One region of the Pararhizobium sp. PWRC1-1 genome, then DNA from elsewhere that is predicted to be linked to it. Evidence: predicted binding sites of a transcription regulator. Region 1 holds the regulator's gene; each other region holds the start of a gene.
What was found. Region 1 encodes LexA, which represses DNA repair genes until DNA is damaged. Its sites were predicted from a motif close to TGTTCNNNNTGTGTTCNG; they were not measured.

Region 1 (3,112 bases):
AAATGATGCTCGATATTTACGGCGTCCGTGAAGAAAACTGGATGGAGGCTAAAGCAGTCCAGCCGCATTTCGTGATCTCCGAAGCACCGCGTTTTACCGGCCGTGCCGTTGCGGCGCTTGCTGCAGATCCGGATCGGGGCCGCTTCAACGGCCAGTCTACCTCAAGCGGTGATCTCGCCAAGATCTACGGCTTCACCGATCTCGACGGATCGCGGCCTGACTGCTGGCGCTACATAACCGAGGTACAGGGCGCGGGGAAACCGGCGGACGCCACCGGTTATCGGTAGGGAAATAAGAACAGGCGAGAGGCGATAGCTTCTGAAACCAAAAAGGCCTTGCTTTTCAGCAAGGCCTTTGAAAACTGGCTCCCCGGGCCGGATTCGAACCGGCGACCTGTCGATTAACAGTCGAATGCTCTACCGCTGAGCTACCAGGGATCACCTGCGGCGGTGTGTGCTGCAGAAGTGAGGCTGCTAATACAAATGCTTTTCCGATTTGCCAAGCGGTTTTTCAAAAAAAACGCACAATCTTGTCAGACTGTGGAGAACTTCCCATCTGTGGGAGGCAGCGCATTCTGACTGCCGCGCAAGCCAAACCCTTGGCATTGCGGGATTGCAGCATTACAGGGACGCGCTTTAGGCTCGATAGGTGGAATGTATGGCTGAACCGCAAAAAACGAAAAAATTCGGCATCGACGCCGCAACACATGAACTGATTATCGGTTCATGGCGGATGCGGCTGCCGCAATCGCGTCTTTTGCGTATTACCATCGGCTGCGTGTTGATCTTCGGCGGCATTCTGGGCTTCCTGCCTGTTCTCGGATTCTGGATGGTACCGCTGGGATTGCTGGTCCTGTCGCATGATCTCGCCTTCGTCCGGCGCCGGCGGCGCAAGCTATCGGTCTGGTGGGCGCGAAAATGGCAGACATCCAACTAGAATAGAGCCATCGCGTCATATCTCCTGACGTTCGAATCACGCGACGGGCTCCGGGGTCTAAAACACAGCCGTCGGAAAGACGTAGGTTTGTCCGCATGTCTTAGCCGCCTGACCCCGTCTACGGCGTGGTATCCTTGTCGGCCGGTGCCATTTGAGACGGATTGCCGTTCCGTGTATTATCGACCGTTCCTTGGTTGGATGGCTCCGCCGCATCGGCTGCGGGCGCATTCTCCTGGGCGCGGGTCGTGGCATCATTGTCCAAGCTTTCGCCAAACATTTCAGCCCCAGCCCAGGCAATCAAAGCCAGCAAAAGGCGCACATCAGAACCATCAAAACCGGCCGGCCCAAAAGGCACTGACGTGCCTTCACGCCACTCATGACGACGGTTCGGTTTGTTCCTCCGTGGAAACGACATCGCCACGCTCATCGACATATCGTGCCATCATTGCCTCCTGAAACAGTCATTCATTTGCGTCAAATGAACGGCTGCAGGCACGCAAAGGTTCCGAAATGCGGGAAGCTGATGGGTGAGCGAACGCAAGTCGGTGAAAGGCGAAAACATGTTAGCCTCGATCCGGCGATCGGAATCGCTATTTGTCTTTGAAAACACTCAATGAATTTTAGGGACTTGCGGAACACATATGGAACAGATAGTGTTCGTTCTTGATTTGTTTCTCGACTCTGGAGTGATCGTTCATGCTGACCCGCAAGCAACAGGAACTGCTTCTGTTCATTCACGAAAGAATGAAGGAATCGGGGGTGCCGCCATCGTTCGATGAAATGAAGGATGCGCTGGATCTTGCGTCGAAATCCGGCATTCACCGGCTGATTACAGCGCTTGAGGAACGGGGCTTCATCCGGCGCTTGCCCAACCGGGCAAGGGCGCTCGAAGTGATCAAGTTGCCGGAGGCCTACTCGATGAGCCTCCAGCCCAAGCGCGGCTTTTCTCCCAGCGTCATCCAGGGCAGTCTTGGCGTTCAGGCACCGGCCCCGCCCGTTGCCGTCAAACCGGCGGCTGCCAATGGTGACAGCGTTTCCATACCGGTCATGGGACGAATCGCGGCAGGTGTTCCGATCTCGGCAATCCAGAACAACACACATGATATTTCCGTTCCGTTCGAAATGGTTGGATCCGGCGAACACTACGCACTAGAGGTCCGTGGCGATTCGATGATCGAGGCAGGAATTCTGGATGGCGATACCGTCATCATCCGCAATACGAATACCGCCAGCCCTGGTGAAATCATCGTCGCTCTGGTGGATGACGAGGAAGCGACGTTGAAGCGCTTCCGCCGCAAGGGCGCCTCCATCGCACTTGAAGCCGCCAACCCGGCCTACGAGACCCGAATTTTCGGACCGGACCGCGTCAAGATCCAGGGTAAACTCGTCGGCCTGATCCGCCGCTATCACTAGCTGGAAAGGCGACCCTTCAGATGCACCCCAAATTGATCATCGATTAGCACCAATAGGTCGAGCGGAGTGCGACTTTGAACTCAAAAACAATTGAAATCTATCATCCACGCGGAGTTTCAAATTTAGGTATATGGGACATGGCCGGTCTCAAACTTAAAATCTATGGTCTTGTCGCAGACAACCGGACGATAGACCAAGCCATGCTAATCCTCGCACAGTCATTTGTGCGACGGGATGTTCTACCGCGTGTAGCGGACGAGGGCGATGACAATGGCATGGGCTTTGTGATCATTCATCCTGGCGAACTTGGTGTTTCCATTTCGGCTCACTGGTGGATACAGGGTTCGGTGCTTTGTCAGCATATCTATCGAAAGCTGTATTCTGCCACCGAGCCCATGGACACAGTAAAGAGACCCGTGATTGCCTGCATTTGGGAGTTGGCCCTGATAAATGCCGAGCAAGAGGCTTGGCGAAAGACGATGATGAAAAGCGAGCCAAATCCGTCTGTCTACATGGATACTCGCGCTGATTTCGCAGCAGCGTAGAAACCTCCATTGACAATCGTGATGCGACTGGCTGTCCCGCAACTTCAAACGCGGGGGGGGGCGGCCATTCCATTATCCTGAAATCATGGCCAATACTGTCTCTGTCGTCATCCTTGAACCCACCCTACAGACGATTTTTTGTGGCGGCAGGATTGAAATGTCCGGATCCTAGCAAAGTTAATGTGTCACTTTGGGCGGCATCTTAGCCCTTTAGAAAT
Region 2 (3,112 bases), on a different contig from region 1:
CGGCCCGATCGAAATTCTGGTCAACAATGCCGGCATCACCCGCGATGCAATGTTTCACAAGATGACGCCCGAGCAGTGGGGCGAGGTGGTCGATACCAACCTTACCGGACTGTTCAATATGACACATCCGGTCTGGACGGGGATGCGCGACCGCAATTTCGGACGCGTGATCAACATTTCCTCGATCAATGGTCAAAAGGGCCAGATGGGCCAGGCGAACTATTCGGCCGCAAAGGCGGGCGACCTCGGCTTTACCAAGGCACTCGCCCAGGAAGGCGCTGCCAAGGGCATCACGGTCAATGCAGTCTGCCCCGGCTATATCGGCACGGAGATGGTCCGGGCGATCCCGGAGAAGGTGCTGAACGAACGCATCATCCCGCAAATCCCCGTCGGCCGCCTTGGTGAACCCGATGAAATTGCCCGGATCGTCGTGTTCCTGGCATCCGATGATGCCGGTTTCATCACCGGTTCGACAATTTCTGCCAATGGTGGCCAGTTCTTCGTCTGATTAGGACGACCCCTTTTTGCTGACGGCGCCCTCACGGGCGCCGTTTTGCGTTGCCGGAAAAGGTTAATGCGCCCCGATCGAGAGGATGGCAAAACCGAAGTTATCCGCCATTCTCTATGGTTAACAATTTGATTTTATACAATATATCGCAGTGAACAAACCGGGAAACAGGTTGTGTCCGTGATTCGTCTCCGATTCGTTCCTGCTTTGGCTGAAGTGTTAATGCTGGTCCGTGACATTGCTTAAAACCGCTGTTCGCGCCGCCTGTCTTCGCCACTGTGATTTTTCGGAAAGCGAGATTGCGCAGAGGGTGATCACCTGATTTTAAGCCTGATCGGAATCTGGCGAAAGGGATGTCATCTTGCCTCGATGCGTCCGTCTCTTTTCGTACCATATCTTGTGCGAAAGAGGCGGCGAAAGAGGCCAGATCACCCTTCGTATTTGTTTTGTTCTGGGGTTCATTTTAAAAGCTACTAATATTTAGGGGTGTTTTGTTTTCTCTAGGGGTCGGTCAATTTTTCCCGAAAATTCAGCTATTTGGATTCTGAATCTCAGACTCGCCGTACTTTTCGTCTGGCGGGCAATGTTCATTTTTCGGAGGAATTGGCATGGAAAATATCGATTCAGCATCTGGTGTGAATCCCGGCTAAGAAGTCAACATTTAGCGGTGAACAAACCCTGAATCTGAGCAAGTGTGCGATTCGTCGCTGATTCGTTCCACCGCTGTTCCGGATTCCGGCGATCGAGGGTGGAAGTTATAGGCCGGGCGCGCCATTTGCACGTTTCATGACCCCGCGCCCCTTGCGTTTGCGCTTTGGCGTGGGCATGTGTTGTCCGCCGGTTGAAACGGCTTTGAAACGCCGTGAATGGCCTTCACAGACTGAAAGTGCGCAGGATCCATATAGTGCCTGACCAACCGATGATCTTGAGCGGCCGCGGCGTGATCGCGGTGCTCGGCCCCACCAATACCGGCAAGACGCATTACGCGATCGAGCGCATGATTGCGCACGAAAGCGGCGTCATCGGCCTGCCGCTGCGCCTTTTGGCGCGAGAAGTCTATACGCGTGTCGTCGAAAAGGTCGGTGCCCACAATGTCGCTCTGATCACCGGTGAGGAAAAGATCACCCCGCATATGGCGCGTTTCTCGGTCTGTACCGTCGAAGCCATGCCGCGCGAGACCAAGGCCGCCTTCGTCGCGATCGATGAAGTGCAGCTGGCCGGCGATCTGGAGCGTGGTCATATCTTCACCGACCGGCTGATGCATCTGCGCGGCCGCGTCGAGACGCTGCTGCTGGGTGCCGCGACCATGCGGCCTATCCTCGAACATCTGCTCCCCGGCATCACCGTCGTTGAACGTCCCCGCCTGTCGCAGCTTCTCTACGCGGGCTCCAAGAAGATCACCCGCCTGCCGCAACGCACGGCGATCGTCGCGTTTTCGGCCGAAGAGGTCTATGCGATCGCCGAGCTGATCCGCCGTCAGCGCGGCGGTGCTGCAGTCGTGCTCGGCGCCTTGTCGCCACGGACGCGCAACGCCCAGGTGGCGCTCTATCAGGCCGGCGATGTCGAATATCTGGTTGCGACCGATGCGATCGGCATGGGGCTTAACCTTGATGTCGATCATGTCGCCTTTGCGCAGGACCGGAAATATGACGGCTACCAGTTCCGCAATCTCAATCCCGGCGAGCTGGCGCAGATTGCCGGACGCGCCGGACGTCACCTGCGTGACGGTACCTTTGGCGTCACCTCGCGGGTCGAGCCGTTCGACAATGAACTGGTCCACCGGATCGAATCGCATCAGTTCGATCCGGTTCGTGTCCTTCAATGGCGCTCCAAGTCGCTCAACTACGCTTCCATACAGGCTCTGAAGAAGAGCCTGGACGCTGCACCCGCTGTCCACGGGCTCACACGGGCCTTGCCGGCGGTCGATCAGCAGGCTTTGGACTATCTTTCGCGCTATCCGGAGGTTACCAGTGTCGCAACCACACCGGAGCGTGTAGAAAAACTTTGGGAGGCCTGTGCGCTTCCCGACTACCGGCGTATAACGCCGGCGCAACATGCCGATCTGATTTCGACGATCTATGCCGATCTCGTTCGGCGTGGCACAGTGAATGAAGATTTCATGGCCGAACAGGTTCGCCGCGCGGACCATACGGACGGTGAAATCGATACATTGTCCGCGAGAATTGCACAAATAAGGACATGGACCTATGTGTCCAACCGTCCGGGATGGCTTGCCGATCCGACACACTGGCAAGAAAAGACGCGGGAAATCGAAGATCGATTGTCTGACGCGTTACATGAAAGGTTGACGAAACGCTTTGTTGATCGCAGGACATCTGTGCTCATGAAGCGCCTGAGAGAGAATGCGATGTTGGAAGCTGAAATCAGTGTAAATGGCGATGTCTTCGTTGAAGGTCATCATGTGGGACAATTGGCCGGGTTCCGTTTCACGCTGGCGACAGTGGCCGATGGTCTTGATGCGCGTGCAGCGCAAGGGGCCGCGCAAAAAGCGTTGGCTCTCGAATTCGAGGCGCGGGCAGCACGGCTGCATGCGGCGGGCAATGCCGATCTGGCTTTGTCGTCGGATGGTCTCGTGCGCTGGCT
Region 3 (3,112 bases), on a different contig from region 1:
CTGCAAGAGATCGGCCTTGCGGGTGTCGGAATCCTCGTGGATGCGGTCGAGATGCGGCTCATACCATAGGCGAGCCTGCCCGATATCCGAAGGCCAGCCATCTTCGGTCTTGCGCAGGCCTGCGAGCAACTGGACGAAGGATGTCCAGTCGTCGCCGGTCTTGGGCGGCGGCGGGATTTCGGCAAGGGCCAACAGAGGCTCGGGGTCGGCCGCAATCGTCTCGAGAATATTGCCGGCCGTCTTTGGACCGATCCCCGGCAGCATCTGCAAAAGCCGGAAGCCGGCGACGCGGTCACGCGGGTTTTGCGCGAACCGCAGCACCGCCAGCATGTCTTTTACATGGGCACTATCGAGAAATTTCAGGCCGCCGAACTTGACGAAGGGAATGTTACGGCGGGTGAGCTCAACCTCCAGCGGACCACTATGACTGGACGTGCGAAACAACACGGCCTGGTTCTTCAGCGTCATACCGGTCTCGCGATTGACGAGTACCTGGTTGACGATGAAGTTCGCCTGCTCGGTTTCGTCCTTGACGGTGACGAGTTTCGGTTGCTCAAGCGATTGCCGGTCGGTCCACAGGTTTTTGGTGAAGCGCTCGCGGGCCAGATCTATGACACCATTCGCGGCAGCCAGGATCGGTTGTGTCGAGCGGTAATTGCGATCGAGCGTGATGATATCGGCAGCCGGGCTGAAGGATGATGGGAAATCGAGGATGTTGCGAACCGTCGCTGCCCGGAACGAATAGATCGACTGTGCGTCGTCGCCAACCACAGTCAACCCACGGCCGCCGGGTTTGAGTGCCATCAGCACCGAAGCCTGAAGCTTGTTGGTATCCTGGTATTCATCGACCATCACATGATCGAAGCGATTGCCGATATCGTCGGCAAGATCGGGATCGCTGACCATCTGGGCCCAATAGAGCAGCAAATCATCGTAATCGAGCACATTCTGGGCCTGCTTGGCTTCGACGTAAGCGGCAAACAGCTGCTTCAGCTGTTCTTCCCAGCCGCCCACCCATGGATAGTGCTGGCGCAGGATTTCGTTCAGCGGCGTCTGCGAATTGACCGCACGCGAATAGATCGACAGGCAGGTGCCCTTGGTCGGAAAGCGGTTTTCGGTCTTTGAGAATCCGAGCTCGTGACGGGCAAGGTTCATCAGGTCGGCACTGTCTTCGCGATCGTGGATGGTGAAATCCACGTTCAGTCCGATCTGCCCGGCATAGATCCGCAGCAATCGCGCCCCGATCCCGTGAAACGTTCCGGCCCAGGCCAGCGCATCGGTCAAAATCCCGGAATTGGCGCCGAGCACCTGTTTGCAGATCCGCTCGACGCGGCGCGACATTTCTGACGCGGCCCGTCTCGAAAATGTCATCAGTAGGATCCGGCGCGGATCGGCGCCGTTGACGATCAGATGCGCGACCCGGTGCGCCAAGGTATTGGTCTTGCCGGATCCGGCGCCGGCGATGATCAGCAGCGGTCCCGCCGTCTGTCCGTCTGCCAGTCCAACGCCGTGTTCCACAGCCTGCCGCTGTTGCTCGTTAAGTTTTTCCAGATAGGCAACCGTCATGCTGTGATCCCCGATAAGTGCCTGTCTGTTCTGGCTGTTTTGGTTCGGATGCCCGTCGCTTGTGCGTCGCGTTCCGCCATCCGCGCCCTGCCTACCGCCAGAATCAGCATTGACTCATTTGGAGGATAAGAACAAATAATGAACATATCAGCCGCGATGGCCGCTGAAAAGCCCTGAACAGCATCAGAAAGATATCCGCAGCCTATGCATAACTCCGCCGTCAATCCGACCGTTGCCGATCTTCGCGAGCGCATCCAGGGGCTCGAAGGTGCAACTGTGCGCAAAGGCGAGGTTCTGTCATTCGGTCTTGCCGATATCGATACCAGGCTTCCAGGCGGCGGGCTTGCTTTTGGCGCCTTGCACGAGGTGGCCGGTGGTGGGGCCGATGCGGTGCATGGCGCGGCCGCCGCTCTCTTTGTCGCCGGCATCGTCGCGCGAACCAAGGGGGACGTGCTCTGGTGCCTGACTCGGCCCGATCTGTTTGCACCTGCGCTCGCCCAGGCGGGGCTCCATCATGACCGGGTGATCTATGTCGAGGCCGACCGGGAAGAGGATGTGCTCACCAATTTCGAGGAGGGACTGCGCTTCGGCGGGCTTGGCGCCGTCGTCGCCGAGCTGGTGCGACTGCCGATGACCGCCTCGCGGCGGCTCCAGCTTGCGGCGGAAACGTCGGGAACGATCGGAATTGCGCTTCGACGATGGCGCCGCCCGACGGAGGCAGCAGACTTCGGTCACCCCACGGCTGCCACGACACGGTGGCGCATCAGCGTCCTTCCCTCCGAGCCGCTTCCCGTGCCGGGCATCGGCCGAGCGAGATGGTTGGCGGAACTGATCAGAGCAAGGGCGGGAGAAGCCGCCGAATTTGAAATAGGTGCCTGCGATGCCACGGGTCGTATCAGTCTTTCTCCCCACGCTATCAACGGACAGGATCAGGCGCGCGGATCCCGGAATTTTGGTTGAAACACCGGTCGTGGTCGTTTCCCGCAGTGGATCGAAACGCACCGTGGCCGCGGTCGACGCCGCAGCCTTCAAGGCCGGCGTTCGGATCGGTATGCCTGCCGCGAAAGCCCAGGCGATGATATCCGGCCTGCATCTTGTCGATGCCGATCGACAAGGTGATGCCTTGGCGATTGAGCGCCTGGCGCTGTGGATGTTGCGCCAATATACCCCGGTGGTGGCCATGGATATTCCCAACGGCATCGTCATGGATACCGAGGGTGCGGACCATCTGCGCGGCGGCGAGATGCCGATGCTCACCGGCCTCATCAACATTTTAAGGGGCCACGGCCTTCAGGCGCGGGGTGCAATTTCAGACACCTGGGGTGGCGCCCATGCCATAGCCCGCACGACCCGGCGCGAGGTGATCATCGTCCCGGTTGGAGAAACGGGCAAGGCCGTCGTCAACCTGCCAATTTCAAGCCTCCGCCTGCCGCCCGACATTGTCAGCGGTCTGGGCGTGCTTGGGTTTCGCACCGTCGGCGAACTTTCGGCAACGCCACGGGCGCCTTTGGCTTTGCGTTTTGGGCGGGAGGTCGGCCGCAGGCTC
Region 4 (3,112 bases), on a different contig from region 1:
AAGGATCGTCAACGGCCGGACTTTCAGCCCGCGCGCCCGGTGCGCCTCGCGGATCGACTGGTAGTGGTTGAAGATATCCGGCACGAACCGCAGCACCAGCCCGAAGGCGAGCCCGACATCGGCGGCCCGCAACAGACCGAGCCGGTCGAGCGGCTGCAGCAGCCGGGTGATCTCGTCGATAAAGGCACCGGTCGCCGTCGTCGCGGTCACAGCACCTGCAAACAGCACGATCGCCATCAGCCGGAAAAAGCTCTCGGCCGCCTCGCGCATCGAGGTCAGATAGGCGGTGGCGATCAGAAGGATCAGGATTGTGAACAGGATGGGCTTCAGCCGGGACACGCCCTCGCGAAAGGAAAGGCCCGTGGTAAAATAGATCAGGGCGGCAATGACGAAGGCCGGGATCAGAATATAAAGGGACGAAACGGCATACAGCGCCAGCCCGCAGATCAGCAGGATGGCGAGCTTCATCCGCACCGACATCCGGTGCAGCGGCGTCGTGCCCTCGATATTCAGCCCGTTCAGCATCCGGCCACCTCATGATAGACGCGAATGCTCTCAGGCGCCGGGCCATCGGCAACAAGCCTGCCGTCATGAAACAGCAATACCCGGTCGAACTTTTCGATCAGCGGCAGGTCGTGGCTGATGACGATGGTGTGCTCGGCAAGCCCGGCAATGGTATTTTCCACCAGACGCCGGTTTTTCAGGTCCAGCTGATTGGTCGGCTCGTCGAGAATGAGAATGCCGGGGCCGGTGACCAACACGCTGGCAATGGCGACCAGCTGCGTCTCGCCGCCCGAAAGCTCGTGCACTCGCCGTCTGGCCAAATGGGTGATGCCGAAGCGTTCGAGCACGGCGGCTGTGCGGCGCTCGATCTCGTCCGCCTTCAGCCCACGGTTCTTCAAGCCGAAGGCGATATCTTCGTGCACGATCGGCATGATGATCTGGTGCTGCGGGTTCTGGAAAATGAAACCGGCCTCAGCCAGCGTCGCACTGGCGTCCTGCACGGTATCGAGACCATTCACCGTCACCTGGCCCACGGTCGGCTTGACCAGCCCGTTGATCAGCCGCGCGAACGTGGTCTTGCCAGATCCGTTCAGCCCGATAATGCCGATGCGCCGCTCGGTCAGCGATAGCGTTAGCGGCTGAAGAACCGTGCGCTCGCCATATCTCACTGATGCGCCGGAAAAGCGTATGTCCAATCCGCGTCCCCCGCGTTCGAATGTCGAGGCTCTATAGGACGATTTCCTTATGGATGGAAATAGGCGCCGGTTTCGACTTGAACAAAGTGTGAACATTTGCCTAGATTGTCAGATGGCGATTCTCGTTTCCAACCGCGATGCCCGGCGCATCTTCCTCAACAAGCAGGGCCTGGCCGCAGCCCCCAACCGGGCGCTCGGCAAGCAGGGCCTGCTCGATCTCATTCATGAGATCGGCTTCGTCCAGGTGGACAGCATCTCGACCGTCGAGCGCGCCCATCACCAGATCCTGTTTTCGCGCAACCAGACCTACAAGCGCGAGCACCTGACCGAGCTTCTGGAAAAGGACGGAGCGCTGTTCGAACACTGGACGCACGACGCCTCGATCCTGCCTTCGGAGTTTTTCCGCTATTGGAAACACCGCTTTGCCCGGCGTGAGCCGATCCTTATGGAGCGTTGGCTGAAATGGCATGGCGAAGGGTTCGACAGTACCTTCGAAGAGACTTTTCAGCGCATCGCCGACGGCGGCGCTGTCATGTCGCGCGACCTCAAGGTTGCCGATCATAAATCGGGCGGCTGGTGGAACTGGCATCCCAACAAGACGGCGCTCGAATATTACTGGCATACCGGCAAGCTTGCCATCGCCGGCCGCCAGAACTTCCAGAAGATCTACGATCTCGCTGAACGGGTCATCCCCGGCCATCATTACGAGCCCGAGGTCAGCCACGACGTCTTCCTCGACTGGGCCTGCCGCGCGGCGCTCGAACGGCTCGGTTTTGCCACCCATGGCGAGATCGCCGCGTTCTTCGACCTGATTTCGCCGGAAGAAGCCAAGGCCTGGGTTACGGAACATCGCGACGAACTGACCGAGGTGATGATCGTGCCCGCCGACGGCGAAAAACCACGTCTTTCCTATGCCTTCACCGGTTTCCCCGACAATCTCGGCGACCTCGCTGAGCCGCCCGCCCGTATCCGCGTGCTCAGCCCCTTCGATCCGCTGATCCGCAACCGCAATCGCACCGAACGCCTGTTCGGTTTCTATTATCGTATCGAAGTTTTCGTCCCCGAGCCAAAACGTGAATACGGCTACTATGTCTTCCCGCTGCTCGAAGGCGACCGCATCGTCGGCCGCATCGACATGAAGGCGGAGCGCAAGACCGGCTCGCTGAACGTCAAGCGGCTCTGGTGGGAAAAGGGCGTGCGCTCATCCACCGGCCGGATGGAGCGGCTAGAGGCGGAGTTGACCCGTGTGGCGAAGTTTGCCGGTGTCGAGCGGGTGGTGTTTCTGGAGGGGTGGGGCAGCAGCTAGGTTCATCAACTGGTGATCCCCGATCGGCATATCAAAAACGTGCGGATTGCAACATCTGTAAATACGCTATATACGTGTAGTTCTTGGGTGGCGGTTGAAGAGTTGAGGTAGAAGAACGCGACCCGTCGATTTGAGCTGGCAGGAGAGAGCCATTGTCAAGAAGCCGAGCAAGCCGCGCAATCCCCCTAAAAGAACATTCGATGCGCTCCCCGACACCGTGGATTTTCGGGATGCGACATTCGTGCCGACCCTTATCCGGGTTCCTGCGGTGTCCGATCTTGCCGGTTACCGCGCGCTCGAGATACCGGTCCTCAATCAAGGCAAAGAGGGCGCTTGTACCGGCTTCGGACTGGCGACGGTCGCGAATTATCTGTTGCGGATCCGCGGCCAGAATCCGACCGCCGACGAAGTCAGCGCCTGGATGCTCTATGCCATGGCCAAGCGCTACGATGAGTGGCCGGGCGAAGACTATGATGGATCAAGCGCCCGCGGTGCAATGAAGGGCTGGTTCAAGCATGGCCTGTGTGCACTGGATCTCTGGAAGGATCGCGACCCGGATCCGACGCTGGAGGAGAAACGGTCGGCCGATGCGCTGGGCAGGCCGCTC

Region 2: the regulator LexA is predicted to act here: its motif matches at 1,222-1,239, upstream of ACP7E0_RS14570 (helicase-related protein).
Region 3: the regulator LexA is predicted to act here: its motif matches at 1,694-1,711, upstream of ACP7E0_RS26710 (ImuA family protein).
Region 4: the regulator LexA is predicted to act here: its motif matches at 1,277-1,294, upstream of ACP7E0_RS11810 (energy-coupling factor ABC transporter ATP-binding protein).

The regions. Positions count from the first base shown of each region.
Region 1 is NZ_JAFCXE010000007.1:41-3,152, reverse strand. It holds gene ACP7E0_RS12690 (SDR family oxidoreductase) at 1-287, shown strand, start outside; tRNA gene ACP7E0_RS12685 (tRNA-Asn) at 363-437, opposite strand; gene ACP7E0_RS12680 (hypothetical protein) at 658-936, shown strand; gene ACP7E0_RS12675 (hypothetical protein) at 1,055-1,291, opposite strand; gene lexA (transcriptional repressor LexA) at 1,633-2,349, shown strand; gene ACP7E0_RS12665 (hypothetical protein) at 2,424-2,894, shown strand.
Region 2 is NZ_JAFCXE010000008.1:133,507-136,618, reverse strand. It holds gene ACP7E0_RS14575 (beta-ketoacyl-ACP reductase) at 1-508, shown strand, start outside; gene ACP7E0_RS14570 (helicase-related protein) at 1,428-3,112, shown strand, end outside.
Region 3 is NZ_JAFCXE010000022.1:10,202-13,313, forward strand. It holds gene ACP7E0_RS26705 (ATP-dependent helicase) at 1-1,566, opposite strand, end outside; gene ACP7E0_RS26710 (ImuA family protein) at 1,771-2,526, shown strand; gene ACP7E0_RS26715 (Y-family DNA polymerase) at 2,447-3,112, shown strand, end outside.
Region 4 is NZ_JAFCXE010000006.1:89,932-93,043, reverse strand. It holds gene ACP7E0_RS11815 (energy-coupling factor transporter transmembrane component T family protein) at 1-525, opposite strand, end outside; gene ACP7E0_RS11810 (energy-coupling factor ABC transporter ATP-binding protein) at 519-1,199, opposite strand; gene ACP7E0_RS11805 (winged helix-turn-helix domain-containing protein) at 1,312-2,505, shown strand; gene ACP7E0_RS11800 (C1 family peptidase) at 2,747-3,112, shown strand, end outside.